3 regions of the Paenibacillus sp. W4I10 genome follow, and region 1 is predicted to be linked to each of the others. Evidence: a T-box and tRNA genes for the amino acid it is inferred to sense, from the RefSeq annotation. Region 1 holds a T-box; the other regions hold tRNA genes.
The links. The T-box of region 1 lies ahead of tyrS (tyrosine--tRNA ligase). A T-box ahead of a tRNA ligase gene usually reads a tRNA of that ligase, here a tRNA-Tyr.

Region 1 (9,404 bases):
TATGAACTGGGTGCAGATGAAGTCCTGGTAGTGGGACATACGGAATGTGGTATGGCTTCCCTTCACGCTGAGACCATGATTGGACATATGGTAGAGCGTGGTGTATCGGAAGAAGTCATGACTACTCTGGAGAATTCGGGCATCCGTTTGCAAAAATGGTTGCGTGGGTTTGACAGCGTCGAAGAAGGGGTAAAACATACTGTGGAAGTGATCAAGAAGCATCCTTTACTTCCTCCCAATGTACCCGTCCACGGCATGGTTATCGATTCTGCCACAGGTGAGCTTGATCTTGTCGCTGAGGGGTATGGACAACAGGCATCTCTCTAAATGGTTTGGAGTGCGGACCTTATGGTTCGCACTTTTTTTGTCTAAATTAAGGCAGTTGTTCTGTCAGGTTGTCAAACCATACAGTTTCAGTGTACACTTTTTATGAAAGCGGTCAAAGAAAGTAAAAACGATTGTTCTCTCTGACCTAGCCCTAATATTAAGGAGACATGTGCATGAACATACTTTCCTACGGATTGCTCGGGCTGCTTACCCGCGAGGAGTCATCGGGCTATGATCTGATGCTGAAAATCCAGCCTCATTGGCAGGCGAAACACAGCCAGATCTATCCCCTCCTGTCCAAGATGGAAAACGATGAGTTATTGGCCTCCCGCTGGGTACAACAGTCTGACAAACCGGACAAGAAAATGTACGCAGTTACGGAAAAAGGCATTGAAAAGCTCTTGGAATGGATGATAACTCCTGTTACCGCACCGGTTACACGCGATGAATTTAATTTGCGTATTTTGTGTGTTGGCATAGCGGAAGACGGAAGCATGAGACGCATTCTGAATGAGCGTAAAAGCTGGTTCATGGAACGCATACGTTATTTCGAGGATCTGAAGTCACGTATACCTCAGGATAATCTTCGTGTAGGCAACCGAGATTTTGGAAGCTACATCCTGGTACAAAAAGGGTTAATGCACGCACAAACAGGCCTGGAATGGTGTCATTGGGTTACCCAATTGCTTGATGGCCAAGCTGCAATTCAAGACCCAAGTCCAAGCGTTTCGGAAATTTAATAAAATTTGAAACGTTCCTGCAAGTTGACCGTATTACATGAGTAAGGCCCATTTTTGGGCGATTCAAACAAATTAATCGGGGGGTTACGATCTTTACAATGAAGAAAAAATTTGGAGTTAAACATCTAATGATGGTATTTATGGCCTTTACATTATTGTTCGCAACAGTGGGAGTAACGAATCCGGATTCAGCGGATGCTAGACGTGGTGGCGGATTCAAATCCGGTACAAAAAGTTATACCAACACTCCTAAGAAATCCGACTCCAACAGCAACGTGAATCAATCCAATTCCGGTAATAACTCCGGTACTGGTGCAGCTGCAACCCGTGGTGGTGGATTCTTCGGCGGTGGCGGCGGATTCATGAAAGGCATGATGCTTGGTGGTCTTGCTGGTATGATGTTTGGCGGATTGTTCGGTGGCATGGGCGCTCTGGGTAACATCCTTGGATTGCTCGTGAACGTTGCAGCAATCATGTTGATTGTTATGCTGGCTATGGCACTCTTCAGAGCCATCTCCAATCGTCGTAAACCTGCAGCGGATGGTCGTTATGACCGTCGCAATGATCGTGATGATGACCGTAACAGAAACGGACGGTACTAATCTCTATGGTTCTGAGCATGGATGAAATTGTGAATGCAATCTGTATTCATATGGCAGAACGTAAGGGTGTACGTCCAACCGATGTGAACGTAGAACTGAGCTGGGAAGAAGATACAGGTTATTCCGCTGAAGTTTGGATCCAAGGACGCAGTCAATATTTGGTTGAGTCCAACATGATTGAAGCGATTCTTCGCTACCTGCACAGTGAATACAACATCCGGGCGTACCGTGAGAACGTACGACTTGATCTGGATGAAGAGATCACAGCGATTGTCAATCAATAAAATAGGTCGCACACTGGCCTGTTATACTAAAGACCGTCTCCGCTCTGTCGCCTGACAGAGATGGAAGACGGTCTTTTTGTTTCTGTATTTGTAGCTTTATTTGTGTGTCTATTGTAGTCTCTATACGTTTTTGTGTTACGTTCTAATACTCAGACACTACGTTTGGAGTTTAACCAAGCTGTAGTTCTTCTTACCTTTACGGATAATGATGAATTTACCGCCAATGGCATGCTCTGCCGACACCGTGAATTCAAGCTCCGTGATCTTCTCACCATTCATGGAAATCGCACCTTTGGTGACATCCTCACGCGCCTGGCGTTTGGATGGCTCCAGACCCAGATCTACGAGCCAGTCCACGATATTTTTAGCTTCGCCGTCCGTTTCAAATGTTGGCATTTCCTTGAAACCCTGCTCAATTTCATCTGCTGTCAGGGAACGGATATCACCACTGAACAGCGCCGCTGTAATCCGCTTAGCCTGTTCAAGCATTTCTTCGCCGTGAACGAATTTTGTCATTTCTTCCGCGAGTGCTTTCTGTGCTTCACGTCTGTGCGGCTCTGTCTCTACCTTTTCAGCCAAAGCTTCAATTTCTTCTTTGCTCAGGAAGGTAAAGTATTTCAAGTATTTAATGACATCCCGGTCATCTGTATTCGCCCAGAACTGGTAGAACTCAAATGGTGTCGTTTTGTTCGGATCAAGCCAGATTGCCCCGCCAGCTGTTTTACCAAATTTGGTACCGTCGGATTTGAGCATGAGCGGAATGGTCAGACCGTACGCTCTCGCTTCAGATCCTTCTTTTTTACGAATCAGATCAAGACCACTCGTGATATTCCCCCATTGATCCGAACCGCCGATTTGAAGCTGTACATCTTCGTTCTGGAACAGGTGCAGGTAGTCGAGTGATTGAAGAATCTGGTAGGAAAACTCAGTGAACGAGATTCCGCCTTCCAGCCTGCTCGCCACTACATCCTTAGCCAGCATTGTGTTAAGGTTAAAGTTTTTGCCGTAGTCACGCAAAAATTCAATGACATTGATTTTGTGTGTCCAATCATAGTTATTCACCATGCGAACCTGATTATCCCCGTCTGTTACAAACAACTTCTTCATCTGCGCGGTCAGTGCATCCACATTCTCCTGCACTTGCTCCATCGTTTGCAAAGAACGCTCTGCCTGACGACCACTTGGATCACCAATCGTACCTGTAGCTCCACCAATCAAAATGACTGGACGATGTCCTGCCAGTTGAAAACGTTTCAGCATCATGAAGGGAATGAGATGTCCGATATGCATGCTATCCCCCGTAGGGTCAACGCCGCAGTACAGTGAAATTGATTTGGTTTCAGTCAATTCACGTAATCCCTCTGCATCCGTCTGCTGGTTAATGGCGTCACGCCACTGTAGTTCATCAATAATATTCATTTGTATAACCCCTTTTCTATCCTCAAGATTCAGTCATGATCTACGTTAAATTACGAAATTACACGCTGGAACGGCTTTTTTGGACACAAAAAAATCGCCTCCTTGTCTTCATTAGACACAGGGACGATTATCATAACCGTGGTACCACCCAAATTGCATGGACAACACGCGACCTTAACACGTTATCCATACCACTTTTGGCAATATATCGTTTGCCCATCCGCTTGGCATTACCCAAGTACTCCAGAGTGTAATTCGCAGCCCTTGTATGTATCAGGTTCCATCAACCCCTGACTTTCTGTAACAGGGACAAAGCCGCTACTGCGCTCTATCAACGTGATTCATGTATTCAATTTATAGCAAGTATAGCCGAACGTTTCAGTCATTGCAAGACCAAGTATTAATCTTCGAACAGAACAACGGATGTATAGTTGAAACCAGATTATATGATCATCATGTTCAATTTTCCGTGATAATAACCATAGGCTTTCTCCGAGATCTGATCCTCATTATTCCAAAACTGCTGATCCAGCGCATCTAACTGCTGCTCTTGTTCCTCTGTCAGGAATTTAGGAATATCCCACAGCTCAGTAAGCCTCCCATCCTCTTTCAGATTTTCAGATGCTCAATGCATCCGTATGCTGACGTTATAATCTCCACGACTTGAGTCGCACCAATGATATGTAATGCCCGCAACGCGTAACGATATACCTCTTCCCCCCAGTTACAGAAAAACTGTATAAAACCGCCATTAAAGACATCCGCCTCTAACAGCCATAAAGCAGCAATGTCCTGCTCGTTCGAAGTCAACGATGCCCAGCCCTGTTCGGATATAGTCATACCATACGTCATTAATATCTTGCTCGCTCATGTAACACACCTCACTTTTCTTTATGCCATGCCCTCTAACTCCTGACGTTTACCCGTCTGATGCCAATGTAAATACGGATTACCGATCTGCTGGAAAGCTTCCTGAACCCCCCTGTTCAGGTCCTTCATCACATCATTTGTATAGTTCAAATGCGTCTCTTTATTATCCACGCCATGTCTTTCCAACAATCCTACATGCGTCGCGGTGAAAATAATATCTTCCAGCAACCAATAGATGACTTCATCCGGCTGTTTCACCTGTCTCTATAAAAGTAATCTCTATTTCTCTAATTATTGCATGATAATCTCCGAATTCAATGCCCACGATGGATTTTAACATCGATGACAGAGTGAAAAATGAAAAAGCTGCCCAAGGCAGCCTCTTCATTCCATACTGTTCAATCAGGTTCCACAAAAAGTCTGATATGAAGTATTGCACTGTGCTGGCAGTTCGGCATATTCAGCCTGCTCAGGTGAGTGCGCGAACGGGTCTGAAAGAACTGCCAAAAGCTTCTGCATCACGCTAAGATCTCCGTGGTTCTCCGCTTGCTCAAGGGCTTCCTCGACCCGATGATTTCGGGGAATGACGGCTGGATTGCTTGTTCTCATCAACTGCCGAGAGACTTCCTTCTCCTCTTGCTGTCTGTCCAATCTTGCTTGCCACCGCTCATTCCATTCAGCAAATTCTGGCGAGCCAAACAAAGCTGTCCCTTCCAACCTATCAAAGGTCAATGCCAGGAACGTATTGGTGTAATCTGCACTATGCTTCTCCATGAGTTCAAGAAGCTCCTTGATCAACGCTTCATCTTCGGCCTCTTCATCCAACAAGCCCAGTTTGGCACGCATTCCCTTGAGCCAATGATGATGGTACAATTCAGAAAATTGTGCGATAGCATCCTGAGCGACTTGCACCGCCTGTTCTTCATCTTCATGCAACAACGGCAGAAGCGTCTCGGCAAAACGAGCCAAATTCCACCCGGCAATATACGGTTGATTACCATAAGCATAGCGACCTTGCCTGTCAATGGAGCTGAATACGGTTGAAGGATTGTAAGCATCCATAAAGGCGCACGGACCATAATCGATGGTCTCACCACTGATCGCCATGTTATCCGTGTTCATCACGCCATGAATGAAACCAACACGCTGCCATTGGGCAATGAGTACCGCCTGCCGTTTAATTACTTCCTGAAGCAGCAAAAGATAGCGATTCTCAGCTTGAGCAACATCAGGAAAATGTCGATGCAACGTATAATCAGCCAATGCCCGAAGATCGTCGATAGACCCCCATCTGGCTGCATACTGGAAGGTTGCTACCCGGATATGACTGGAAGCCACCCGGGTTAAAATGGCACCCGGCCGCTCTGTTTCGCGGATAATGTTTTCTCCTGTTGATACCACAGCCAGACTGCGTGTCGTTGGGATTCCCAGTGCATACATCGCTTCACTAATAATATACTCTCGCAACATGGGCCCTACAGCAGCACGTCCATCTCCTCCACGAGAGTACGGTGTTCTCCCTGAACCTTTCAGCTGGATATCCACTCGCTCGCCCTGTGGCGTTATCTGTTCACCCAGCAGCAAAGCACGACCATCTCCAAGCATGTTAAAATTGCCGAATTGATGTCCTGCATAGGCCTGAGCCAAAGGCTCGGCTCCTTCCGGAATCGAATTACCTGCAAAAATTTGCGCCCCTTCATCACTGTCAAGAGACTCCACATCCAGTCCCAAGCTGGATGCAAGCAATCTATTGAAAATGATCAACTTTGGTGATTCAACAGGCACCGCGCCCTGACTTGTAAAAAAGGGTTGCGGTAACTGCGCATAACTATTCTCCAAGTTCCACCCTTTGTTCAACGTTTCTTGTTGCATGTGATCACAACTCCTTTTCTGCACCAGGGATATCCCTTGGTTATATTATAGCCTTGTGAACCAATGCTCATTTATGTAGTCGCATGGAAATTCAATTCAAGAGGATGTTGACTTAAACGAACATCTAAAATGTTCTTGATGAAACTTTAGCATATTTGCATGTCTTTTGCATTCCTCATGAATCGTAAGCACCAAAAAATCCAAGAGGTTTCTTTGCCAAGTGGAATCATTGTCTTGCATTCCACTTCCCAGAAAACCATCTTGGATCCATTCCACTTACTACCAGATGACACGTCTATTATTACAAGGATTACGTGTGTGCTTCTTGAGTCTGTACTGGCTGTACTGGCAAGCTCTCTTTTTTCAAAGCAAGGTTAAAGAAGACATTAAGCAGGATCGCTGACAGGCTTCCCGTAATAATACCATCGCTAACAATAATCCGAATACTTTGAGGAAGCTGGGCAAACAGGTCGGGTACAGCAGTAACACCGAGCCCAAGTGAAACGGAGCAAGCCACAATCAATAGATTGGATTGTTTGCCAAAGTCGACGTTTTGCAGCATTTTGATCCCGGATGAAACAACCATTCCGAACAGGACAACAGTCGCTCCCCCGAGGACAGCACTTGGAATAATGGTTGCAAAAGCAGCTACCTTCGGAATGAGCCCCAGAAAGACCAGAATACCTCCGGCTGCAACAACAACATTGGTCGTTTTCACTTTGGAGAGCTGAACCAAACCAACATTCTGTGCAAATGTATTGTATGGAAAAGCTTGAATATGCCGCCAAGGACAAACGCGAGACCTTCTGCACGATATCCCCGTGCCAGATCGTTTTCGTTGATCGGTTGATCACAGATTTTGCTCAAAGCCATAAATACACCTGTTGATTCGATGATAACCACCGTACCTACAATAATCATTGTAATGATTGGGCCGATTTCGAAGGTAGGCCATCCAAAGTAAAAGGGTTGAGGTAAATGGAACCAGGAGGCTTCCTGTACAGAGGCAAAATTCACTTTTCCCATGATGGCTGCGATGAGGGTTCCCACGATAATACCAAGGAGAACAGCCAGGGATTTAACAAACCCGCGAGCATATCGATTCAGGATTAGAATAAAAAGTAATACACCAAATGAAAGCGCCAAATTATCCAAACTTCCGAAATTCTCACTGTTTGCTCCACCCGCCATGTTTTTAATGCCGGTTGGGATTAGCGCAAGACCGATAATGGTTACCACTGTACCGATCACGACTGGCGGAAACAATTTGACGATTTTGCTAAAAAATACGGCAAAGATGACGATAAATAACCCCGCTGCGATGATCGACCCATATATGGCAGGAATGCCGTATTGTGATCCAATCGCAATCATCGGTGTCACCGCTACAAAAGAACTTCCGAGCACCGCTGGCAAACCAATCCCCAAGTACTTCCCTTTTCGTGCCTGAAGCCATGTGGCAATCCCACACGTTAACAGGTCGATGGATACCAGATACGCCAACTGCTCTGCAGTCAGATTTAGTGCTCTGCCCACAAGCAAAGGCACCAGAATCGCTCCCGCATACATCGCGAGTACGTGCTGAATCCCCAGTGAAAAAACTCTCATCTTTTTGGTTTCTTTCATCCCACGTTGCCCCCCTGAAATTAGAATCAACAGAACCGCTGCAAAATCATGTTATGTTGATTCACATTATATAAACTATTCAGGGAAGTTCCATGATTCATAACATAGAATTGTGATCAGAGATAAAGAGCCTAACTAAAATTGGGCGTGTTATACAAAAGGTACTCTCATACCGATTATATCGCGTTATATTAGTTGACAAAAAAAAAAAAAAACGAAAGTGCTCTTTACACTCAGAAGCAATGAAACATGAACGTGGGATGTAACTTCATTGATTCATGTTAATGCATATTTCTCAACATCACTTCTTTCATATTCTCAGCTTGTCAGTTGAGAAGCTTGATGTTAAAACGTTGCTCCATTACTTCTCCGTTCTGGTGAACCATCTCCGTAAAAAACACTTCTTCTCTATTCATCAGAACAACGGATGAAGCTCTGGTCCCATAGTCAAATTTTTCACTTTTAACGAAGATGGGAGAAAGTAAACGTTCCCATTCCAATGGAACACCTGTATGGGGGAGAAGCTCATCCACTGAAGGATCTGCCATTTGCAGCAAACCTAATATTTCTTCTGTCAGGGTAGCTTCGTCCTCCCCTTGGATGACTTTCTCCAGCCCTTCTTTTCCACGTTTTACCTTGGGCCAATCTGTATTGATCAAGTGATTACTAATCCCGTATATTCCCGGTTTCAACTTCATCACAACATTACCTACATTAGAATAATAATAGAGGTCGTCAGGATCACCCACTAACAAATTGTAACCGGGATAATCATTTTGGCTTTGCTCCGCATGTTGCATATATTGCTCAGGTGTGGACGTTCCCTTTAAAAAATCAGCAACCAGATCTCCTCTTGAGCCTTTGGCATGTACCTCTTCATTCGGATCACGATAATTCGTGACAGCAGCCAGACGCCCCTCTGTGGTTACGCCCATCCAGGTTCCCATTTTCGACAAATCCCGGCCAGCCAGTATATGAGGATGGTCTTCCCAATAGTGTGCTTGAGCCGTAGGTCTGTGATAGAATTCATCCCTATTTGATCCCAATATAAGCGGATACTTTGGATGCATGTTGTAAGCAAATAAAATTAAACACATGGGAATCTTCAACTCCTATATTCGTTAAACCTCTAATTTTGCGCCTTTATATCGCATAATCAACTACAATTACATCTTCCACCCAACCTTCGAGGGAAGCTACGAATGCCTGATGAGCAGGATGTGGACCATAGGCGCGCAATGCCTCCTGATCTTCAAACGTCACTCGCAAGCCAATCGTGTAACCTTGAATACGGTCCGTTTCTTCCGTTGCATTGATTCCTGCGGTCAGCCCGACAATCCCCGGGATTTGTTCCTGTAACGCGAGTAATTGATTCACCCATTCCTGCTGTTTGTCTAGCGTGGTTTTATCGTTAAATTTAAAAACAACCAAATGTTCAAACATCTTGTTATTCCTCCTATGTCCATTTGAATAATAATGCAATTTCGTTAAATGAAGTCAATTCAACAATTCCAATCCACCCATCATATAGGGGACCACTCTGTTGGCTAATTCAGCCGGGGATTCCTGCCCGCCTTCAATATTCCATCGATACGTCATTCCATAGATCGACCAGCTTAGCATAGTTGCAGTAATTTTCAGCGTTTTGGGATCTACATCCCCCG
Region 2 (9,404 bases), 3.8 Mb from region 1:
AGTTCAAAGATCGCTTCGCATACTCATACGGGTTATGAATCGCAGGATCCTGCTCTCCTTCAAGCATCGCCCAGCCATCGTACCCTCGTGTGATCAGTTCTTGCAGAATTGGTGCAAAATCAATGCATCCATCCCCTGGTACGGTGAACACTCCTTTACGAATACAACCAACAAAATCAGACTGTTCCGCACGTGCTTCATCCAGCACATGCGGGCGGATATCTTTCAGATGGATATAGGCGATCCGATCATAATGTTTGCGCAGCAGCTCAAGTGGATCGGCTCCGCCATAGTAGGCATGACCAGTATCATAGAGCAGATACACGAGAGAAGGGTCTGTCAGCTCCATCAGTCGATCAATTTCATCCGGTTGCTCTACCACTGTGCCTCCATGATGATGGTACGTAAGCTTCAACCCGTATTCACGTGCAATAGCTCCTGCTTCGTTCAACCCTTCAGCAAGGATATGCCATTCAGATTCGCTGAGTCTGAGTACTTCTTTCTCATTCGGTGTCCGTCTTGGATCAAAATGAAGTGACCCGCCTACCTCCGCCGTACTGATCACCTTACTACCCATGGATTGCAGAAATTCCGCATGTCTGCGATAACTGTCCAGCTCCGACTGACGATACGCCGGATCGGAGAGAAGTACCGATTTCCACTGAGAGACCAGCTTGATATTCCTTTTGCTCAATTCCTCACGCAATATAGCAGGGTCGGTCGGATATTTACGTCCCATCTCTGTGCCTGTCAACCCAAGACGCTGAATGTCATCCAGAATCTGTGCACACGTTGTCGCATCACCATGCTCCTTCACATCTTCACCGACCCAATTGATCGGATGAATCCCAAGCTGGAATGGCTGCTTGCTCATTGCTCCACGTCTCCTTTGTCGTTCAACATTGTGGTTCACTATATTAACCGGATTAAATCGGTCTTGCTTTGGCACGGTTGGCTTGCATGGTGTGATGAGCATGAACTACCTTCTCTTCGGCAGATACCTCAGGTACACCCACATTCCACCATGACTCGTATCCACCTGCGTTGGTTCCAGGCACGACTGGAATCTCAATCAACGTACTCACTGTTTCGTTCTTCGCATCTCGGAGTGCTTGTTCCAGCTGTTCTGCTGTCTCCGCTCTATAGGATTTGGCTCCCATGCTTCGGGCGTGTGCTGCAAAGTCCATAGGCATGTAATCCCCGGTCAGTCGTCCACTCTCGGATTCCCGATAACGGAACTCATTGCCGAACCCGTCACTACCATGTTCCCGCTGCAAATTATGAATACACTGGAATCCATTGTTATTGAATAAGAGAACGGTCATCTTCTTCTGTTCCTGCAAACTGGTCACAAACTCCGAATGCAGCATCAGATAACTGCCATCACCGACCATGGCGTACACTTCACGATCCGGCTCGGCAAGTGCTGCCCCGAACGCTCCACTTACCTCGTACCCCATACAGGAGAATCCATACTCCATGTGGTATGTCTTTGGTTCAGACGCACGCCACAGACGATGTAGATCACCCGGCAGACTGCCTGCCGCACACACTATAACGGAAGATGGATCAATGGTCCGGTTAACGATGCCAACTGCTGTAGTCTGTGCCAGCCCTGCTTCATGTTGAGCTGCATACAGCCGATCCACTTCTGCATTCCATTCAGCGCGGAGATCAGCAACTTCGGATGCGCCATATGCACTTCGGTATTGTCTTTCCTGCAATTCCTTCTGCAAAGCCTGCAATCCTTCGCGAGCATCTGCCAGAATGGCTTCGCCGCCTAACTTGGCGGCATCCATACTGTTCAGGTTGATGTTGATGAATGAAGCTTCTGGATGCTGAAAAGCAGAGCGGGACGCCGTCGTGAAATCCGAGAACCGCGTACCGACGCCGATCACCACATCCGCGTCTCTCGCCAGCCTATTGGCTGCCAGAGAGCCGGTAACTCCGATGGCCCCCACATTCAGTGGGTGGTCCCAAGAGACTGCACTCTTGCCCGCCTGCGTTTCGGCGATCGGAATACCAAATGCCTCGGCGAATTCCACGAGCTGGGCGGACGCCTCAGAATACAACACACCGCCGCCTGCAACGAGCAACGGCTTTCTGCCTCGGGCAATCTGCTCCGTTGCCCGCTCAATGGCTGCCTGTACCGGGGGGCGACGGTCCAGATAATGTACTTTGCGGGCAAAGAACGATTCTGGATAATCGTACGCCTCTGCCTGCACATCCTGCGGCAATGCGAGCGTTACTGCTCCCGTCTCTGCTGGATCGGTTAGCACACGCATCGCCTGTGTAACAGCAATCATCAGCTGTTCGGGACGAACAATGCGATCCCAGTATTTACTGACGGCTTTGAATGGATCAGTGGCTGAGATTGTATAATCACTGCTCACTTCCAACTGCTGCAGTACCGGGTCTGGTTCCCGTGTAGCAAAGTTATCTCCTGGAAGCAATAAAACCGGAATCCGGTTCACCGTTGCAGTAGCTGCCGCTGTAATCATATTCAAAGCACCAGGTCCAATGGATGTTGTACATGCATAGATCTGTTTACGGTTCTTCTGCTTGGCATAAGCCGCTGCCGTATGCACCATGCCTTGTTCGTTCTTGCCTTGCATATACGTCAGGCTTCCCGGACTGCGCTCCAGCGCTTCTCCAATGCCTGTTACATTGCCATGTCCAAAAATACCGATGATTCCCTTCACAAACTTGGTTTCCACCCCGTCAACCGAGATATATTGCTGATCCAAGTATCGAAGCAGTGCCTGAGCCATCGTCAGTCGAATTGTTTTCATGAATTGGTCGCCGTCCTTTCCTTTACGGGTTAAGCGCTTAATCTACGTTAAGTTTAAGCGCCTTACCCCTAAAGGTTAAGCGCTTAATTGATATGGTATTACAGGTTAATGATTTACGCAAGCTATTTTTGTAAGCGTTTTTATGAAATGTGATAAAGAAAAGATATTCTTGTGTTCGAACATGTGTTAGACCTTCTCTATTTGAACACTTCCACAATGACTAAGAACAGAATTAAAAGAGGCGGGAATATATCTTGAGGATGGGATATATGCTGGTACATGATATTCAGCCATATAATCTGTGATCTTTGTATACAATCATGATCGATATGCCTGTGAATGCAAAAAAAGAAAGAGACGGTGAATACCATCTCTTTCTTTTCAATATATAAGCGGGTGATGGGAATCGAACCCACGCTATTAGCTTGGAAGGCTAAAGTTCTACCATTGAACTACACCCGCATAACAACAATCGGGATGACACGATTTGAACATGCGACCCCCTGGTCCCAAACCAGGTGCTCTACCAAGCTGAGCTACATCCCGTTATCTATACCGGCGAGAGGACTCGAACCTCCACGGTTTCCCACTCGATTTTGAGTCGAGCGCGTCTGCCATTCCGCCACGCCGGCAAAATATGAAGTTATAATGGCGCGCCCTGAGAGATTCGAACTCCCGGCCTTTTGATTCGTAGTCAAACGCTCTATCCAGCTGAGCTAAGGGCGCAAAATATTGGAGCGGAAGACGGGAATCGAACCCGCGACCCTCGCCTTGGCAAGGCGATGCTCTACCGCTGAGCCACTTCCGCAAATAAGGGATGCGCGTGGAGGGACTTGAACCCCCACGTCAAAGACGCTAGATCCTAAGTCTAGTGCGTCTGCCAATTCCGCCACACGCGCATATAATGGTGAGTCATGAAGGGCTCGAACCTTCGACACCCTGATTAAAAGTCAGGTGCTCTACCAACTGAGCTAATGACTCATAGAAAACTGGTGGAGGATGATGGATTCGAACCACCGAACCCGTACGGGAGCAGATTTACAGTCTGATGCGTTTGGCCACTTCGCTAATCCTCCAGGATTACATGGTGCCGGCGAGAGGACTTGAACCCCCAACCTACTGATTACAAGTCAGTTGCTCTACCAGTTGAGCTACACCGGCGTATTACATGGTGTTATAAATGGTGGCTCGGGACGGAATCGAACCGCCGACACGAGGATTTTCAGTCCTCTGCTCTACCGACTGAGCTACCGAGCCTTACTACATTAAAAAAAATGGCGGAACCGACGGGATACTCTCACTTCGTTCGAGACTGCGAAGCTTATGCTCTCGAAGTGAATGCTCCGACGAACCCAAAAACGGATTCTCATCCCTGAAGCATATACAAGATGGCGGAACCGACGGGATTCGAACCCGCGATCTCCTGCGTGACAGGCAGGCATGTTAGGCCAACTACACCACGGTTCCATAGTACTTTCTCAAGGAAAGTTAATTGCGGGGGCAGGATTTGAACCTGCGGCCTTCGGGTTATGAGCCCGACGAGCTACCGGGCTGCTCCACCCCGCGTCGTTATAAATTGTTATGGTGGAGGCTGAGGGGATCGAACCCCCGACCCTCTGCTTGTAAGGCAGATGCTCTCCCAGCTGAGCTAAGCCTCCATATTATGACCCGTAGGGGATTCGAACCCCTGTTACCTCCGTGAAAGGGAGGTGTCTTAACCCCTTGACCAACGGGCCTTACTGGCTCCCCGAACAGGGCTCGAACCTGTGACAACTCGATTAACAGTCGAGTGCTCTACCAACTGAGCTATCAGGGAATGGTGGAGCCAAGCGGGATCGAACCGCTGACCTCCTGCTTGCAAGGCAGGCGCTCTCCCAGCTGAGCTATGGCCCCATACTCTGGTGTATTTCTTGTTGTGGTCTTACTATGGGCCCTGGTGGACTCGAACCACCGGCCTCACCCTTATCAGAGGTGCGCTCTAACCAACTGAGCTAAGGGCCCTTATCAATTTTCGAAAAAAAATACCCCAGTGGGGTTTCGCTTGGCGGCGTCCTACTCTCCCAGGACCCTGCGGTCCAAGTACCATCGGCGCTAGAGGGCTTAACGGTCGTGTTCGGGATGGGTACGTGTGGAACCCCTCCGCCATCGCCACCAAACGCGTAGCTTACATTCAGAGATCGTTCTCTGAAAACTAGATTCGAAACGAAACATGCGAATTACAACTTGCTAATTGGATAAGCCCTCGACCGATTAGTACTGGTCAGCTCCATGCATTGCTGCACTTCCACCCCCAGCCTATCTACCTCGTCGTCTTCAAGGGGTCTTACATACTGGGAAATCTCATCTTGAGGGGGGCTTCACGCTTAGATGCTTTCAGCGTTTATCCCGTCCGTACATAGCTACCCAGCGGTGCTCCTGGCGGAACAACTGGTACACCAGCGGTACGTCCATCCCGGTCCTCTCGTACTAAGGACAGCTCCTCTCAAATTTCCTACGCCCACGACAGATAGGGACCGAACTGTCTCACGACGTTCTGAACCCAGCTCGCGTACCGCTTTAATGGGCGAACAGCCCAACCCTTGGGACCTACTTCAGCCCCAGGATGCGATGAGCCGACATCGAGGTGCCAAACCTCCCCGTCGATGTGGACTCTTGGGGGAGATAAGCCTGTTATCCCCAGGGTAGCTTTTATCCGTTGAGCGATGGCCCTTCCATGCGGTACCACCGGATCACTAAGCCCGACTTTCGTCCCTGCTCGACTTGTAGGTCTCGCAGTCAAGCTCCCTTATGCCTTTGCACTCTTCGAATGATTTCCAACCATTCTGAGGGAACCTTTGGGCGCCTCCGTTACTCTTTAGGAGGCGACCGCCCCAGTCAAACTGCCCACCTGACACTGTCCCCGCACCGGATTACGGTACCAGGTTAGAACCTAGATACGATCAGGGTGGTATCCCAACGTTGCCTCCACAGAAGCTGGCGCTCCTGCTTCAAAGGCTCCCACCTATCCTGTACAGATCGTACCCAAATTCAATATCAAGCTGCAGTAAAGCTCCATGGGGTCTTTCCGTCTTGTCGCGGGTAACCTGCATCTTCACAGGTATTAAAATTTCACCGGATCTCTCGTTGAGACAGCGCCCAAGTCGTTACGCCATTCGTGCGGGTCAGAATTTACCTGACAAGGAATTTCGCTACCTTAGGACCGTTATAGTTACGGCCGCCGTTTACTGGGGCTTCGGTTCACAGCTTCGGGATTACTCCCTAACCACTCCCCTTAACCTTCCAGCACCGGGCAGGCGTCAGCCCGTATACTTCGCCTTACGGCTTCGCACAGACCTGTGTTTTTGCTAAACAGTCGCTTGGGCCTTTTCACTGCGGCCCCCTCGTGCTATTCACACTACCGGGGCACCCCTTCTCCCGAAGTTACGGGGTCATTTTGCCGAGTTCCTTAACGAGAGTTCTTCCGCGCGCCTTAGAATACTCTTCTCGCCTACCTGTGTCGGTTTGCGGTACGGGCACCATCACCTGGCTAGAGGCTTTTCTTGGCAGTGTGAGATCATGACCTTCGCTACTATAATTTTCGCTCCCCATCACAGCTCAGCCTTACAATGTGCGGATTTGCCTACACATCAGCCTCACTGCTTAGACGGACATCCATCAGTCCGCGTCACTACCCTACTGCGTCCCCCCATTGCTCATAACGGCTTACGGTGGTACAGGAATTTCGACCTGTTGTCCTTCGACTACGCCTTTCGGCCTCGCCTTAGGTCCCGACTTACCCTGAGCGGACGAGCCTTCCTCAGGAACCCTTAGGCTTTCGGCGGATCAGATTCTCACTGATCTTTTCGTTACTCATACCGGCATTCTCACTTGTATAATGTCCAGCGCTCCTTACGGTACACCTTCAACCCTTATACAACGCTCCCCTACCCCTGATGCAAAGCATCAAGCCATAGCTTCGGTGGTGTGTTTAGCCCCGTTACATTTTCGGCGCAGAGTCACTCGACCAGTGAGCTATTACGCACTCTTTCAATGGTGGCTGCTTCTAAGCCAACATCCTGGTTGTCTGTGCAACTCCACATCCTTTCCCACTTAACACACACTTGGGGACCTTAGCTGATGGTCTGGGCTGTTTCCCTTTTGACAATGGATCTTAGCACTCACTGTCTGACTCCCGGAAGTAAGTCTATGGCATTCGGAGTTTGACTGAGCTTGGTAACCCTTGCGGGCCCCGCACCCAATCAGTGCTCTACCTCCACGACTCTGTTTTCCGAGGCTAGCCCTAAAGCTATTTCGGGGAGAACCAGCTATCTCCGAGTTCGATTGGAATTTCTCCGCTACCCCCACCTCATCCCCGCATTTTTCAACATGCGTGGGTTCGGGCCTCCAGTGCGTGTTACCGCACCTTCACCCTGGACAGGGGTAGATCACCCGGTTTCGGGTCTACGTCCACGTACTAAGTCGCCCTATTCAGACTCGCTTTCGCTGCGGCTCCGGCTCTTCACCTTAACCTTGCACGGGAACGTAACTCGCCGGTTCATTCTACAAAAGGCACGCCATCACCCCTAAAACGGGCTCTGACTTTTTGTAAGCACACGGTTTCAGGTTCTATTTCACTCCCCTTCCGGGGTGCTTTTCACCTTTCCCTCACGGTACTGCTTCACTATCGGTCGCTAGGAAGTATTTAGCCTTGGCAGATGGTCCTGCCGGATTCATACGGGGTTTCACGTGCCCCGCACTACTCGGGATCCGTCTCGGAGGGAACCAACTTTCAATTACAGGGCTTTTACCTTCTTTGGCGGGCCTTTCCAGACCTCTTCGCTTAACCGGTTCCTTTGTAACTCCATGTGAGACGTCCCACAACCCCAAAGAGCAAGCTCTCTGGTTTGGGCTTCTCCGCGTTCGCTCGCCGCTACTGACGGAATCACTATTGTTTTCTCTTCCTCAGGGTACTTAGATGTTTCAGTTCCCCTGGTATGCCTCTACACAACCTATGTATTCAGTTGTGAGTAACTGGAAATTACCCCAGCTGGGTTTCCCCATTCGGACACCCCCGGATCAAAGCTTGCTTACAGCTCCCCGAGGCAGTTTCGTTGTTCGCCACGTCCTTCATCGGCTCCTAGCGCCTAGGCATCCTCCGTGTGCTCTTAGTAGCTTAACCTCGTGCTCCGGTTTCGACTGCTCGCTTCCCTTGTTTTGCTTGCGCAAAGCCAAAAGTCGCTCCCATTCGATACCATCGTACGTGCAATCTACCGTTTTTATTTAAACTTGTTTAACACAAGTTCAGCTAAAAAGGAATGTTCTAATTCGCGTTTGTTTCGTTTCGATATCTAGTTTTCAAAGAACAAGCTCCATGCAAAAGCAAGCTGTTTTGAGAGTTTGAGCTCTCAAAACTGAGCAACGAGTGAGTTAAAAGCTTTACGAAGTAAAGCTCGCTTCGGAAGCATGCTCCCTGAAGACTTGTATTTGAATGTTTCCGTTGCAGGAAACGATTCTCCATAGAAAGGAGGTGATCCAGCCGCACCTTCCGATACGGCTACCTTGTTACGACTTCACCCCAATCATCTATCCCACCTTCGGCGGCTGGCTCCTTGCGGTTACCCCACCGACTTCGGGTGTTATAAACTCTCGTGGTGTGACGGGCGGTGTGTACAAGACCCGGGAACGTATTCACCGCGGCATGCTGATCCGCGATTACTAGCAATTCCGACTTCATGCAGGCGAGTTGCAGCCTGCAATCCGAACTGAGACCGGCTTTGTTGGGATTGGCTCCATCTCGCGATTTCGCAGCCCGTTGTACCGGCCATTGTAGTACGTGTGTAGCCCAGGTCATAAGGGGCATGATGATTTGACGTCATCCCCACCTTCCTCCGGTTTGTCACCGGCAGTCTATCTAGAGTGCCCACCCGAAGTGCTGGCAACTAAATATAAGGGTTGCGCTCGTTGCGGGACTTAACCCAACATCTCACGACACGAGCTGACGACAACCATGCACCACCTGTCTCCTCTGTCCCGAAGGAAAGATACATCTCTGTACCGATCAGAGGGATGTCAAGACCTGGTAAGGTTCTTCGCGTTGCTTCGAATTAAACCACATACTCCACTGCTTGTGCGGGTCCCCGTCAATTCCTTTGAGTTTCAGTCTTGCGACCGTACTCCCCAGGCGGAGTGCTTAATGTGTTAACTTCGGCACCAAGGGTATCGAAACCCCTAACACCTAGCACTCATCGTTTACGGCGTGGACTACCAGGGTATCTAATCCTGTTTGCTCCCCACGCTTTCGCGCCTCAGCGTCAGTTACAGCCCAGAGAGTCGCCTTCGCCACTGGTGTTCCTCCACATATCTACGCATTTCACCGCTACACGTGGAATTCCACTCTCCTCTTCTGCACTCAAGTCACCCAGTTTCCAGTGCGATCCGGGGTTGAGCCCCGGGATTAAACACCAGACTTAAATGACCGCCTGCGCGCGCTTTACGCCCAATAATTCCGGACAACGCTTGCCCCCTACGTATTACCGCGGCTGCTGGCACGTAGTTAGCCGGGGCTTTCTTCTCAGGTACCGTCACCTTGAGAGCAGTTACTCTCCCAAGCGTTCTTCCCTGGCAACAGAGCTT
Region 3 (9,404 bases), 5.3 Mb from region 1:
ATTAGAACATTCCTTTAAGCTGAACTTGTGCAAACAAGTCAAGTGTATAAAGGTAGTTAAATTGCTTTTGTGATGGTATCGGGTGAGAGCGACTTTTGGATTTGGACGCAGTCCAAACCAAGGGAAGCGAGCGACCGAAACCGGAACAAAATGGTTAAGCTACTAAGAGCACACGGAGGATGCCTAGGCGCTAGGAGCCGATGAAGGACGTGGCGAACAACGAAACTGCCTCGGGGAGCTGTAAGCAAGCTTTGATCCGGGGGTGTCCGAATGGGGAAACCCAGCTGGGGTAATTTCCAGTTACTCATAACTGAATACATAGGTTATGTAGAGGCATACCAGGGGAACTGAAACATCTAAGTACCCTGAGGAAGAGAAAACAATAGTGATTCCGTCAGTAGCGGCGAGCGAACGCGGAGAAGCCCAAACCAGAGAGCTTGCTCTTTGGGGTTGTGGGACGTCTCACATGGAGTTACAAAGGAACCGGTTAAGCGAAGAGGTCTGGAAAGGCCCGCCAAAGAAGGTAAAAGCCCTGTAGTTGAAAGTTGGTTCCCTCCGAGACGGATCCCGAGTAGTGCGGGGCACGTGAAACCCCGTATGAATCCGGCAGGACCATCTGCCAAGGCTAAATACTTCCTAGCGACCGATAGTGAAGCAGTACCGTGAGGGAAAGGTGAAAAGCACCCCGGAAGGGGAGTGAAATAGAACCTGAAACCGTGTGCTTACAAAAAGTCAGAGCCCGTTTTAGGGGTGATGGCGTGCCTTTTGTAGAATGAACCGGCGAGTTACGTTCCCGTGCAAGGTTAAGGTGAAGAGCCGGAGCCGCAGCGAAAGCGAGTCTGAATAGGGCGACATAGTACGTGGACGTAGACCCGAAACCGGGTGATCTACCCCTGTCCAGGGTGAAGGTGCGGTAACACGCACTGGAGGCCCGAACCCACGCATGTTGAAAAATGCGGGGATGAGGTGGGGGTAGCGGAGAAATTCCAATCGAACTCGGAGATAGCTGGTTCTCCCCGAAATAGCTTTAGGGCTAGCCTCGGAAAACAGAGTCGTGGAGGTAGAGCACTGATTGGGTGCGGGGCCCGCAAGGGTTACCAAGCTCAGTCAAACTCCGAATGCCATAGACTTACTTCCGGGAGTCAGACAGTGAGTGCTAAGATCCATTGTCAAAAGGGAAACAGCCCAGACCATCAGCTAAGGTCCCCAAGTGTGTGTTAAGTGGGAAAGGATGTGGAGTTGCACAGACAACCAGGATGTTGGCTTAGAAGCAGCCACCATTGAAAGAGTGCGTAATAGCTCACTGGTCGAGTGACTCTGCGCCGAAAATGTAACGGGGCTAAACACACCACCGAAGCTATGGCTTGATGCTTTGCATCAGGGGTAGGGGAGCGTTGTATAAGGGTTGAAGGTGTACCGTAAGGAGCGCTGGACATTATACAAGTGAGAATGCCGGTATGAGTAACGAAAAGATCAGTGAGAATCTGATCCGCCGAAAGCCTAAGGGTTCCTGAGGAAGGCTCGTCCGCTCAGGGTAAGTCGGGACCTAAGGCGAGGCCGAAAGGCGTAGTCGAAGGACAACAGGTCGAAATTCCTGTACCACCGTAAGCCGTTATGAGCAATGGGGGGACGCAGTAGGGTAGTGACGCGGACTGATGGATGTCCGTCTAAGCAGTAAGGCTGATGTGTAGGCAAATCCGCACATCGTAAGGCTGAGCTGTGATGGGGAGCGAAAATTATAGTAGCGAAGGTCATGATCTCACACTGCCAAGAAAAGCCTCTAGCCAGGTGATGGTGCCCGTACCGCAAACCGACACAGGTAGGCGAGAAGAGTATTCTAAGGCGCGCGGAAGAACTCTCGTTAAGGAACTCGGCAAAATGACCCCGTAACTTCGGGAGAAGGGGTGCCCCGGTAGTGTGAATAGCACGAGGGGGCCGCAGTGAAAAGGCCCAAGCGACTGTTTAGCAAAAACACAGGTCTGTGCGAAGCCGTAAGGCGAAGTATACGGGCTGACGCCTGCCCGGTGCTGGAAGGTTAAGGGGAGTGGTTAGGGAGCAATCCCGAAGCTGTGAACCGAAGCCCCAGTAAACGGCGGCCGTAACTATAACGGTCCTAAGGTAGCGAAATTCCTTGTCAGGTAAATTCTGACCCGCACGAATGGCGTAACGACTTGGGCGCTGTCTCAACGAGAGATCCGGTGAAATTTTAATACCTGTGAAGATGCAGGTTACCCGCGACAAGACGGAAAGACCCCATGGAGCTTTACTGCAGCTTGATATTGAATTTGGGTACGATCTGTACAGGATAGGTGGGAGCCTTTGAAACGTGAGCGCCAGCTTGCGTGGAGGCAACGTTGGGATACCACCCTGATCGTATCTAGGTTCTAACCTGGTACCGTAATCCGGTGCGGGGACAGTGTCAGGTGGGCAGTTTGACTGGGGCGGTCGCCTCCTAAAGAGTAACGGAGGCGCCCAAAGGTTCCCTCAGAATGGTTGGAAATCATTCGAAGAGTGCAAAGGCATAAGGGAGCTTGACTGCGAGACCTACAAGTCGAGCAGGGACGAAAGTCGGGCTTAGTGATCCGGTGGTACCGCATGGAAGGGCCATCGCTCAACGGATAAAAGCTACCCTGGGGATAACAGGCTTATCTCCCCCAAGAGTCCACATCGACGGGGAGGTTTGGCACCTCGATGTCGGCTCATCGCATCCTGGGGCTGAAGTAGGTCCCAAGGGTTGGGCTGTTCGCCCATTAAAGCGGTACGCGAGCTGGGTTCAGAACGTCGTGAGACAGTTCGGTCCCTATCTGTCGTGGGCGTAGGAAATTTGAGAGGAGCTGTCCTTAGTACGAGAGGACCGGGATGGACGTACCGCTGGTGTACCAGTTGTTCCGCCAGGAGCACCGCTGGGTAGCTATGTACGGACGGGATAAACGCTGAAAGCATCTAAGCGTGAAGCCCCCCTCAAGATGAGATTTCCCAGTATGTAAGACCCCTTGAAGACGACGAGGTAGATAGGCTGGGGGTGGAAGTGCAGCAATGCATGGAGCTGACCAGTACTAATCGGTCGAGGGCTTATCCAATAGCAAGTTGTAATTCGCATGTTTCGTTTCGAATCTAGTTTTCAGAGAACGATCTCTGAAGCATATTCCCTGATAGCTCAGTTGGTAGAGCACTCGACTGTTAATCGAGTTGTCACAGGTTCGAGCCCTGTTCGGGGAGCCATATGGAGAGGTGTCCGAGCTGGCCGAAGGAGCACGATTGGAAATCGTGTAGGCGTCACAAGCGTCTCGAGGGTTCGAATCCCTCTCTCTCCGCCATAATAATAAGGCCCGTTGGTCAAGGGGTTAAGACACCTCCCTTTCACGGAGGTAACAGGGGTTCGAATCCCCTACGGGTCATATTAACTTCAAAAAAAGAAGTTGATTTTTACAACAAGATTATGATATGATCATAAATGTGTTGTTCGGAGGCTTAGCTCAGCTGGGAGAGCATCTGCCTTACAAGCAGAGGGTCGGGGGTTCGATCCCCTCAGCCTCCACCATATAAACTTTATAACGACGCGGGGTGGAGCAGCCCGGTAGCTCGTCGGGCTCATAACCCGAAGGCCGCAGGTTCAAATCCTGCCCCCGCAATTATACTTTCCTTTGAGAAAGTGATCTGGAACCGTGGTGTAGTTGGCCTAACATGCCTGCCTGTCACGCAGGAGATCGCGGGTTCGAATCCCGTCGGTTCCGCCATTTAATCTTTACATGAGGCAAACTGTTCACTACATCTGCTGTATGGCACTGATGCCCTATATAAAGTGTAAGGAATTAAGATTAGACTTTATTATGGCTCGGTAGCTCAGTCGGTAGAGCAGAGGACTGAAAATCCTCGTGTCGGCGGTTCGATTCCGTCCCGAGCCACCATTTTTAAAACAATTTAATATGCCGGTGTAGCTCAACTGGTAGAGCAACTGACTTGTAATCAGTAGGTTGGGGGTTCAAGTCCTCTCGCCGGCACCATGTAATCCTGGAGGATTAGCGAAGTGGCCAAACGCATCAGACTGTAAATCTGCTCCCGTACGGGTTCGGTGGTTCGAATCCATCATCCTCCACCAGTTTTTAGGGGCATAGTTTAAAGGTAGAACAACGGTCTCCAAAACCGTTGGTGTGGGTTCAATTCCTGCTGCCCCTGCCAATTAACTTTTTAGAAATTAACCTTTTGTGGCGATCGTGGCGAAGTGGTTAACGCACCGGTTTGTGGATCCGGCATTCGGGGGTTCAATTCCCCTCGATCGCCCCTTTGTTTTTTTTATTTTTTATTGGGGATTAGCCAAGCGGTAAGGCAACGGACTTTGACTCCGTCATGCATAGGTTCAAATCCTATATCCCCAGCCATTATGCGGACGTGGCTCAGCGGTAGAGCATCGCCTTGCCAAGGCGAGGGTCGCGGGTTCGATTCCCGTCGTCCGCTCCAAAATATGGCGCCATAGCCAAGTGGTAAGGCACAGCTCTGCAAAAGCTTTATCCCCAGTTCGAATCTGGGTGGCGCCTCCAGCATATGCCGGCGTGGCGGAATGGCAGACGCGCTCGACTCAAAATCGAGTGGGAAACCGTGGAGGTTCGAGTCCTCTCGCCGGTATATTGAATAGCCCTACATGTTGCTTATGCAATGTGTAGGGCTATTTTTATTTTATGTGAAACGATTTATGCGCAGTAAGAAAATGTAGAATAAGAAAAGATGGACGTTAATAAAGATTGACGTATGATTATATTAAGTATATTGTGGATAAGTAAAGTCTTTAATATGGAGGAGTGAAGTAGAGTGACTAATGGAAAAAATGTATCGGATACCGATCTGTTATTTGATCTTTCTGTATGGGATGAGGCATGGAAGAATCGTCCGAGAAGTTCAAAATATAAGAAAAAAAGCGCCTCCTTTAATACAGAAGAAGCTTTTGAGCGGTGGGCAAGGGATTATCATGTACAGTCGTTCACTGAAGAAGGAAAGCAGCGTTCTGAGCGCATCATGGGCTGGATCGAGAACCAGGGTATGGAGTTTGCAGGGTTATCTATTTTGGACATTGGAGCCGCCTCAGGCATATTTACCATTCCTTTTGCGGAAAAGGGGGCAAGTGTGACCGCAGTTGAGCCTTCTGAGTTGCTTGTCTCCCTTATGAAAGAGACGATACCTTCAGCTCTGGAATCCAAAATAGAAATCGTAAACGAACGATATGAAGAAATCTCCATTAAGGATAAGGGTTGGGAGAAGAAATATGACTTTGCATTTGCATCCATGTGTCCGGCAATGTCGGATTGGGAAACGATTGAGCAGGCGATCAATTGTGCCCGGAAGTATGTATATATAAGTACTATGGCGGGACAGAATGAACACACACTAATGGATGAACTTAAGGATGTACTGGGAGTAACTTCTTCATACAAGGCCGGTGATATGGGGTATATCCAACAGTTGCTGTATTTGAAGGGGTATTCTTATACGATGATTATTACGAGAGAAGTTAACTCATTTGAAGTACCGGTGGAAGAGATTATCGAGAAGCTGCCAGAATGGCTTAATACGTATGAGTTACCATCGGATGAAGATTCCCTCAGATTGGCTGAGAAGTACATTAGGGATACGTACAAGGGTAGCACGGTGACCTTCTCACGGGGAGCAAGGTTTGGTAAAATTCTAATCCAACTTGAACAGCCAAATATGAAAACAGTTCGCACTAAGGATAAGCGATAAATCGCATAAGCTTGGCACGTGTACTGATAATCAGGAATTGAGACGGACAATGTAGTCTAACGTCTAAGATGACACTAGGAAGCATCACAACGCTGTGCCAAAAGATGAACGGTTGAAACATATGATGTTAAGATTGTAGAAGTAAAGTTGTAAGTGAAGGGTGCAGGTTATGTGCTCCCTCTTTTTTGAAGCCACTAATTCATCGACCGCTTTGAACCAGCCCTCGTTTATTTAGATATTCGAGACAACGAAAAACAAAACACAGACCTCGTTTTCAGAGAATGATCTCTGAAGCATATTCCCTGATATTTCTGTCGGTAAAGCACGCGACGGTTAATCGAGTAGTCACAGATCCGAACCCTGTTCGGGGAGCTATATGGAGTTGTCCAAGCTGGCCGAAGGAGTACGACTTACAATCGTGCTCCTTTTCTAATTTCGGTTCGACACGTCTGCTTTTTGCTTAGCTCCCGGTACTGGCCGGGGGTAATTCCTTCCCATTTACGAAATGATCGGATGAAATTTTGCGGATTGTTGTACCGCAGTCGTGCTGCGATATCTTTAACGGTTAGATCACTTTCGTCCAGCCATTTTTTAGCGATATTAAATCGGTACTTGGTCAGATATTCACTAAATGCACAGCCTGTCTCTTTGCGGAAAACACTACTTAAGTAGTTTGCATTGTAGTGAAGCTTCATGGCACATTCCTCAAGCGACAGATCCTTATCATAATCTTGATGAATCATGGCAATCATCTTCTCTGATATATGCTGATACTGGGCATACTGTCTTGCTTTAAAAACCTGGATGACGGGCAAGATGACTTGATGATTAAACCATTCCTCAACTTCAGCAGCGTACTGCAAACCATGAAGTTCATGAAACATCGAGCCACGACCTTGGGATATCTGTCCGAGTCGTATGCCGGATTCCTGAGTCATTTGCAAAATATGTGTGAGTAGCCTCGTAAGAGCCACCTCATACTCCTCGGGTGTAACCTCCATACCAAAGATCACTTCAAGCAGTTGTTTCAGAAGAGCAGAGGCCTGGACTTCGTCCGCATTTTGAATAGCTTGGATCAATGAATATTCCAATGATTCCGGGTAGGTCATGGGCCAAGTGGGAGCGTAATGATCTATGTTCTCATATTGAAAAATAATGCCTGTTCCCAGCTTCATCCGATGCCTCAATGCCTCCATGGCTTCTGTGTAAGCTTGAGGGATGTGATATAGAGAGCTGTGCGGCTGGCTGAATCCTATACTGACTTGAAGAGCTAGAATCATATCAATCTGTTGTTGTAACTGGTCTGTTAATACATATAGTTGCTGTGAAAAAATAAAATGATCCTGTTCCACGGTGCCAATCACCGTGACTACCGTATGTTCCAGCACAATGGGAAGCAATTGTTGGTTATGCACAACCGTTTCCTCCAATATATTTTGAATAGCAAATAATAAGAGGTCACGATCACTAGCACTATATTTTGTATGATTAACGAGATCGGCCTGTAATGTAATAACAGCAATTTGTTGCCATCCCCGAACCTGATGCGTGTAGCCATATTCATTCAGGGTGTCATAAAGAGTAAGAACAGGGATCTTGCCCTGGAACAGATTCATCATAAAATGAGTGCGAATCTGCAACAGATGCATATTAAGCGTGTTCTCTAATTGGGAGCGAGAGGCAGATAGTTGTGAGACCCCTGCTCTGATCTGTTCGAACTCATCAGAAAATGGTGGTGATTGCTGAGCTAATGTGTTTCCTTCTTTGGACAGGTGGTTGTCACCAAGTTGGGTTAAAAGTTTACGAATCGGGACATGCATTCGCTTGGAGCCGAGCCAGGCGAGTAATAATGAAAGTAAAAGTAAGAAGATACTGATATACAAGGTGTGTAATCCGATATCGATATATTCTTGTGTCAGAATATTGGTAGGTGAGATTAGAACATAAGTCCATCCTTTTAAGGTAGAAGGGCTATACGTCAGGGAATAATGTGTATCGGCGATCTTAACTTCTCGGTTTTCAAAACCTGTTGAAAATGTGATGGGTGATAGTTTGGTTATGTCGGCTTCCGTATCCCGATCCTGTAAACCAATGGCAGATAACGGTTGTCCAATGTATACAGGATCGGGATGGACCAGGATACGTTGTTCCCGATTCAAAATGATCAGTCCTGAGGCAGCATTGCCTAAGGAGGCTTCTCCTAGTGTATTTTGCAAAGAACATGCAGGGATTCCCGCAATCAGGGCAACATCGGAAGACGTATTCAGATTCGGAATAGACCTCGCAAGGGGCAATATGATAAATACAGCCTGTACCGGGTGAACGCTCATCATTACTGAACACCGATGAAGGGGAGAGCTGCCATCCAGAGGTTAGCGTATCGGAAATCAATTCCTTCATGGGAAGAGCCAGTGGAAAATCCGTATTACGATATAATCCGGCATGATCAATAAGCCAATTCTGTGATTGATTCACCAGGGTAATATCCAGCAAAGGTTCCCATGACCTCATATTCTTAAATTCACTCTGTAGCTTGTCGGCAAGCAAAGGCCCTTTCCCTTCTAGTGAAGAAGAAGCAGACAGAGAACGGAGGGTTACTGGAGAGCGAACGGCCTGATCAAGCATATAACTGACTGTAGCGAGTTTGTGCTCTACGTTGGATTGCATTTGTTCCAGCAACTGTCTGTTGGCCTGTGTACGATGCAGCTCAGTTTGGTTCGATGAATAGATAAATGCGGCAATTCCCGTTAACAAAATGGGCAGGGTGCTTAACAGGATTCCGAAGATGATCATTTTATGGAGATAGCTGATTGGTCGCACAGTTTCAGTTCCACCCCTGACATTAGAAATAGTAACACCTTCTATTTTAGTAAACGCTTACATATAGAACAATCTAAATTTTGTTTATTTGGATAAATAAGTAATTTTATGAGAGGGTATAGGAGCAGAGATAAGGGATTGCTGATAGATGATCTTGCAGAAAAGGCTAGAGAAGCGGCTTGGACTGACTATCCAATACGGAATCATGAGAAACGAAATTGCAGTGTGAACGTAAATAGAGACATGGACATCATTCTCTCTACAGGTCGGTATCGGCTAAAGGGTAGCCTGAATACGGGTATTAGAAGGTATCTGGAGTGATATTCAGCTTAGGTGGAACGTTGGTCTTATATAGGGACAGTCAAAGGTCCAACTAGATCCCCGACCTGAGTCTAGGATGAAAAACCGTCCACGGTCTGTTTTGAAAAGTCGCGGAATCCCCTAGAATAAGGACATAAGGTTAAACAAGAAACACGGAAACAAAAAAACAAGAAACAAACGAACAAATGACTCAACACATTAAAACGAACGAATGGAAAGGGCGGTGAACAACAATTATGAGATTGAATAAGGGAAATGGCTGGGCGATTGTATTGATTGCGCTGGGTGCACTACTCCTCTTCGGAAAGTTAACTCCACTTCTTGGACACTTAATGGGTTATCTGATTCCGGTCCTGATGATTGCACTGGGATACTACGGAGTTAAACGAGGGAATGTGATGCTTGGCTGGATTGTTCTCATCATCGGTATCATCTCACTGATGGGTAAACTGGCATGGTTGATCGGACCGATCATCGCGATCGGGTTAATCATCTTTGGTATCTCAATGCTAAGCAATAACCGCAGTCGT

Region 2: it has a tRNA-Tyr gene. The T-box ahead of tyrS (tyrosine--tRNA ligase) is inferred to sense a tRNA for this amino acid. The anticodon was not compared.
Region 3: it has a tRNA-Tyr gene. The T-box ahead of tyrS (tyrosine--tRNA ligase) is inferred to sense a tRNA for this amino acid. The anticodon was not compared.

The regions. Positions count from the first base shown of each region.
Region 1 is NZ_JAUSXX010000001.1:1,035,852-1,045,255, reverse strand. It holds gene QF049_RS04690 (beta-class carbonic anhydrase) at 1-327, shown strand, start outside; gene QF049_RS04685 (PadR family transcriptional regulator) at 501-1,067, shown strand; gene QF049_RS04680 (hypothetical protein) at 1,166-1,669, shown strand; gene QF049_RS04675 (YxcD family protein) at 1,675-1,953, shown strand; gene tyrS (tyrosine--tRNA ligase) at 2,110-3,372, opposite strand; T-box leader at 3,489-3,716, opposite strand; gene QF049_RS04665 (DMP19 family protein) at 3,982-4,212, opposite strand; gene QF049_RS04660 (Imm63 family immunity protein) at 4,264-4,500, opposite strand; gene QF049_RS04655 (protein adenylyltransferase SelO) at 4,645-6,114, opposite strand; partial or broken gene QF049_RS04650 (nucleobase:cation symporter-2 family protein) at 6,425-7,740, opposite strand; gene QF049_RS04645 (NRDE family protein) at 8,067-8,837, opposite strand; gene QF049_RS04640 (Dabb family protein) at 8,884-9,183, opposite strand; gene QF049_RS04635 (TetR/AcrR family transcriptional regulator) at 9,238-9,404, opposite strand, start outside.
Region 2 is NZ_JAUSXX010000001.1:4,878,876-4,888,279, forward strand. It holds gene iolE (myo-inosose-2 dehydratase) at 1-874, opposite strand, end outside; gene iolD (3D-(3,5/4)-trihydroxycyclohexane-1,2-dione acylhydrolase (decyclizing)) at 927-2,792, opposite strand; tRNA gene QF049_RS21965 (tRNA-Gly) at 3,184-3,254, opposite strand; tRNA gene QF049_RS21970 (tRNA-Pro) at 3,265-3,338, opposite strand; tRNA gene QF049_RS21975 (tRNA-Leu) at 3,346-3,424, opposite strand; tRNA gene QF049_RS21980 (tRNA-Arg) at 3,442-3,518, opposite strand; tRNA gene QF049_RS21985 (tRNA-Gly) at 3,526-3,600, opposite strand; tRNA gene QF049_RS21990 (tRNA-Leu) at 3,611-3,691, opposite strand; tRNA gene QF049_RS21995 (tRNA-Lys) at 3,698-3,773, opposite strand; tRNA gene QF049_RS22000 (tRNA-Tyr) at 3,783-3,868, opposite strand; tRNA gene QF049_RS22005 (tRNA-Thr) at 3,878-3,953, opposite strand; tRNA gene QF049_RS22010 (tRNA-Phe) at 3,974-4,049, opposite strand; tRNA gene QF049_RS22015 (tRNA-Asp) at 4,182-4,259, opposite strand; tRNA gene QF049_RS22020 (tRNA-Met) at 4,285-4,358, opposite strand; tRNA gene QF049_RS22025 (tRNA-Val) at 4,375-4,450, opposite strand; tRNA gene QF049_RS22030 (tRNA-Glu) at 4,457-4,528, opposite strand; tRNA gene QF049_RS22035 (tRNA-Asn) at 4,533-4,608, opposite strand; tRNA gene QF049_RS22040 (tRNA-Ala) at 4,610-4,685, opposite strand; tRNA gene QF049_RS22045 (tRNA-Ile) at 4,720-4,793, opposite strand; rRNA gene rrf (5S ribosomal RNA) at 4,832-4,948, opposite strand; rRNA gene QF049_RS22055 (23S ribosomal RNA) at 5,023-7,950, opposite strand; rRNA gene QF049_RS22060 (16S ribosomal RNA) at 8,292-9,404, opposite strand, start outside.
Region 3 is NZ_JAUSXX010000001.1:6,295,425-6,304,828, forward strand. It holds rRNA gene QF049_RS28180 (23S ribosomal RNA) at 153-3,080, shown strand; tRNA gene QF049_RS28185 (tRNA-Asn) at 3,147-3,222, shown strand; tRNA gene QF049_RS28190 (tRNA-Ser) at 3,226-3,317, shown strand; tRNA gene QF049_RS28195 (tRNA-Glu) at 3,327-3,398, shown strand; tRNA gene QF049_RS28200 (tRNA-Val) at 3,466-3,541, shown strand; tRNA gene QF049_RS28205 (tRNA-Met) at 3,559-3,632, shown strand; tRNA gene QF049_RS28210 (tRNA-Asp) at 3,660-3,737, shown strand; tRNA gene QF049_RS28215 (tRNA-Phe) at 3,833-3,908, shown strand; tRNA gene QF049_RS28220 (tRNA-Thr) at 3,929-4,004, shown strand; tRNA gene QF049_RS28225 (tRNA-Tyr) at 4,014-4,099, shown strand; tRNA gene QF049_RS28230 (tRNA-Trp) at 4,106-4,179, shown strand; tRNA gene QF049_RS28235 (tRNA-His) at 4,209-4,281, shown strand; tRNA gene QF049_RS28240 (tRNA-Gln) at 4,305-4,379, shown strand; tRNA gene QF049_RS28245 (tRNA-Gly) at 4,384-4,458, shown strand; tRNA gene QF049_RS28250 (tRNA-Cys) at 4,465-4,538, shown strand; tRNA gene QF049_RS28255 (tRNA-Leu) at 4,545-4,623, shown strand; gene QF049_RS28260 (class I SAM-dependent methyltransferase) at 4,807-5,733, shown strand; gene QF049_RS28265 (helix-turn-helix domain-containing protein) at 6,144-8,066, opposite strand; gene QF049_RS28270 (LiaF transmembrane domain-containing protein) at 9,111-9,404, shown strand, end outside.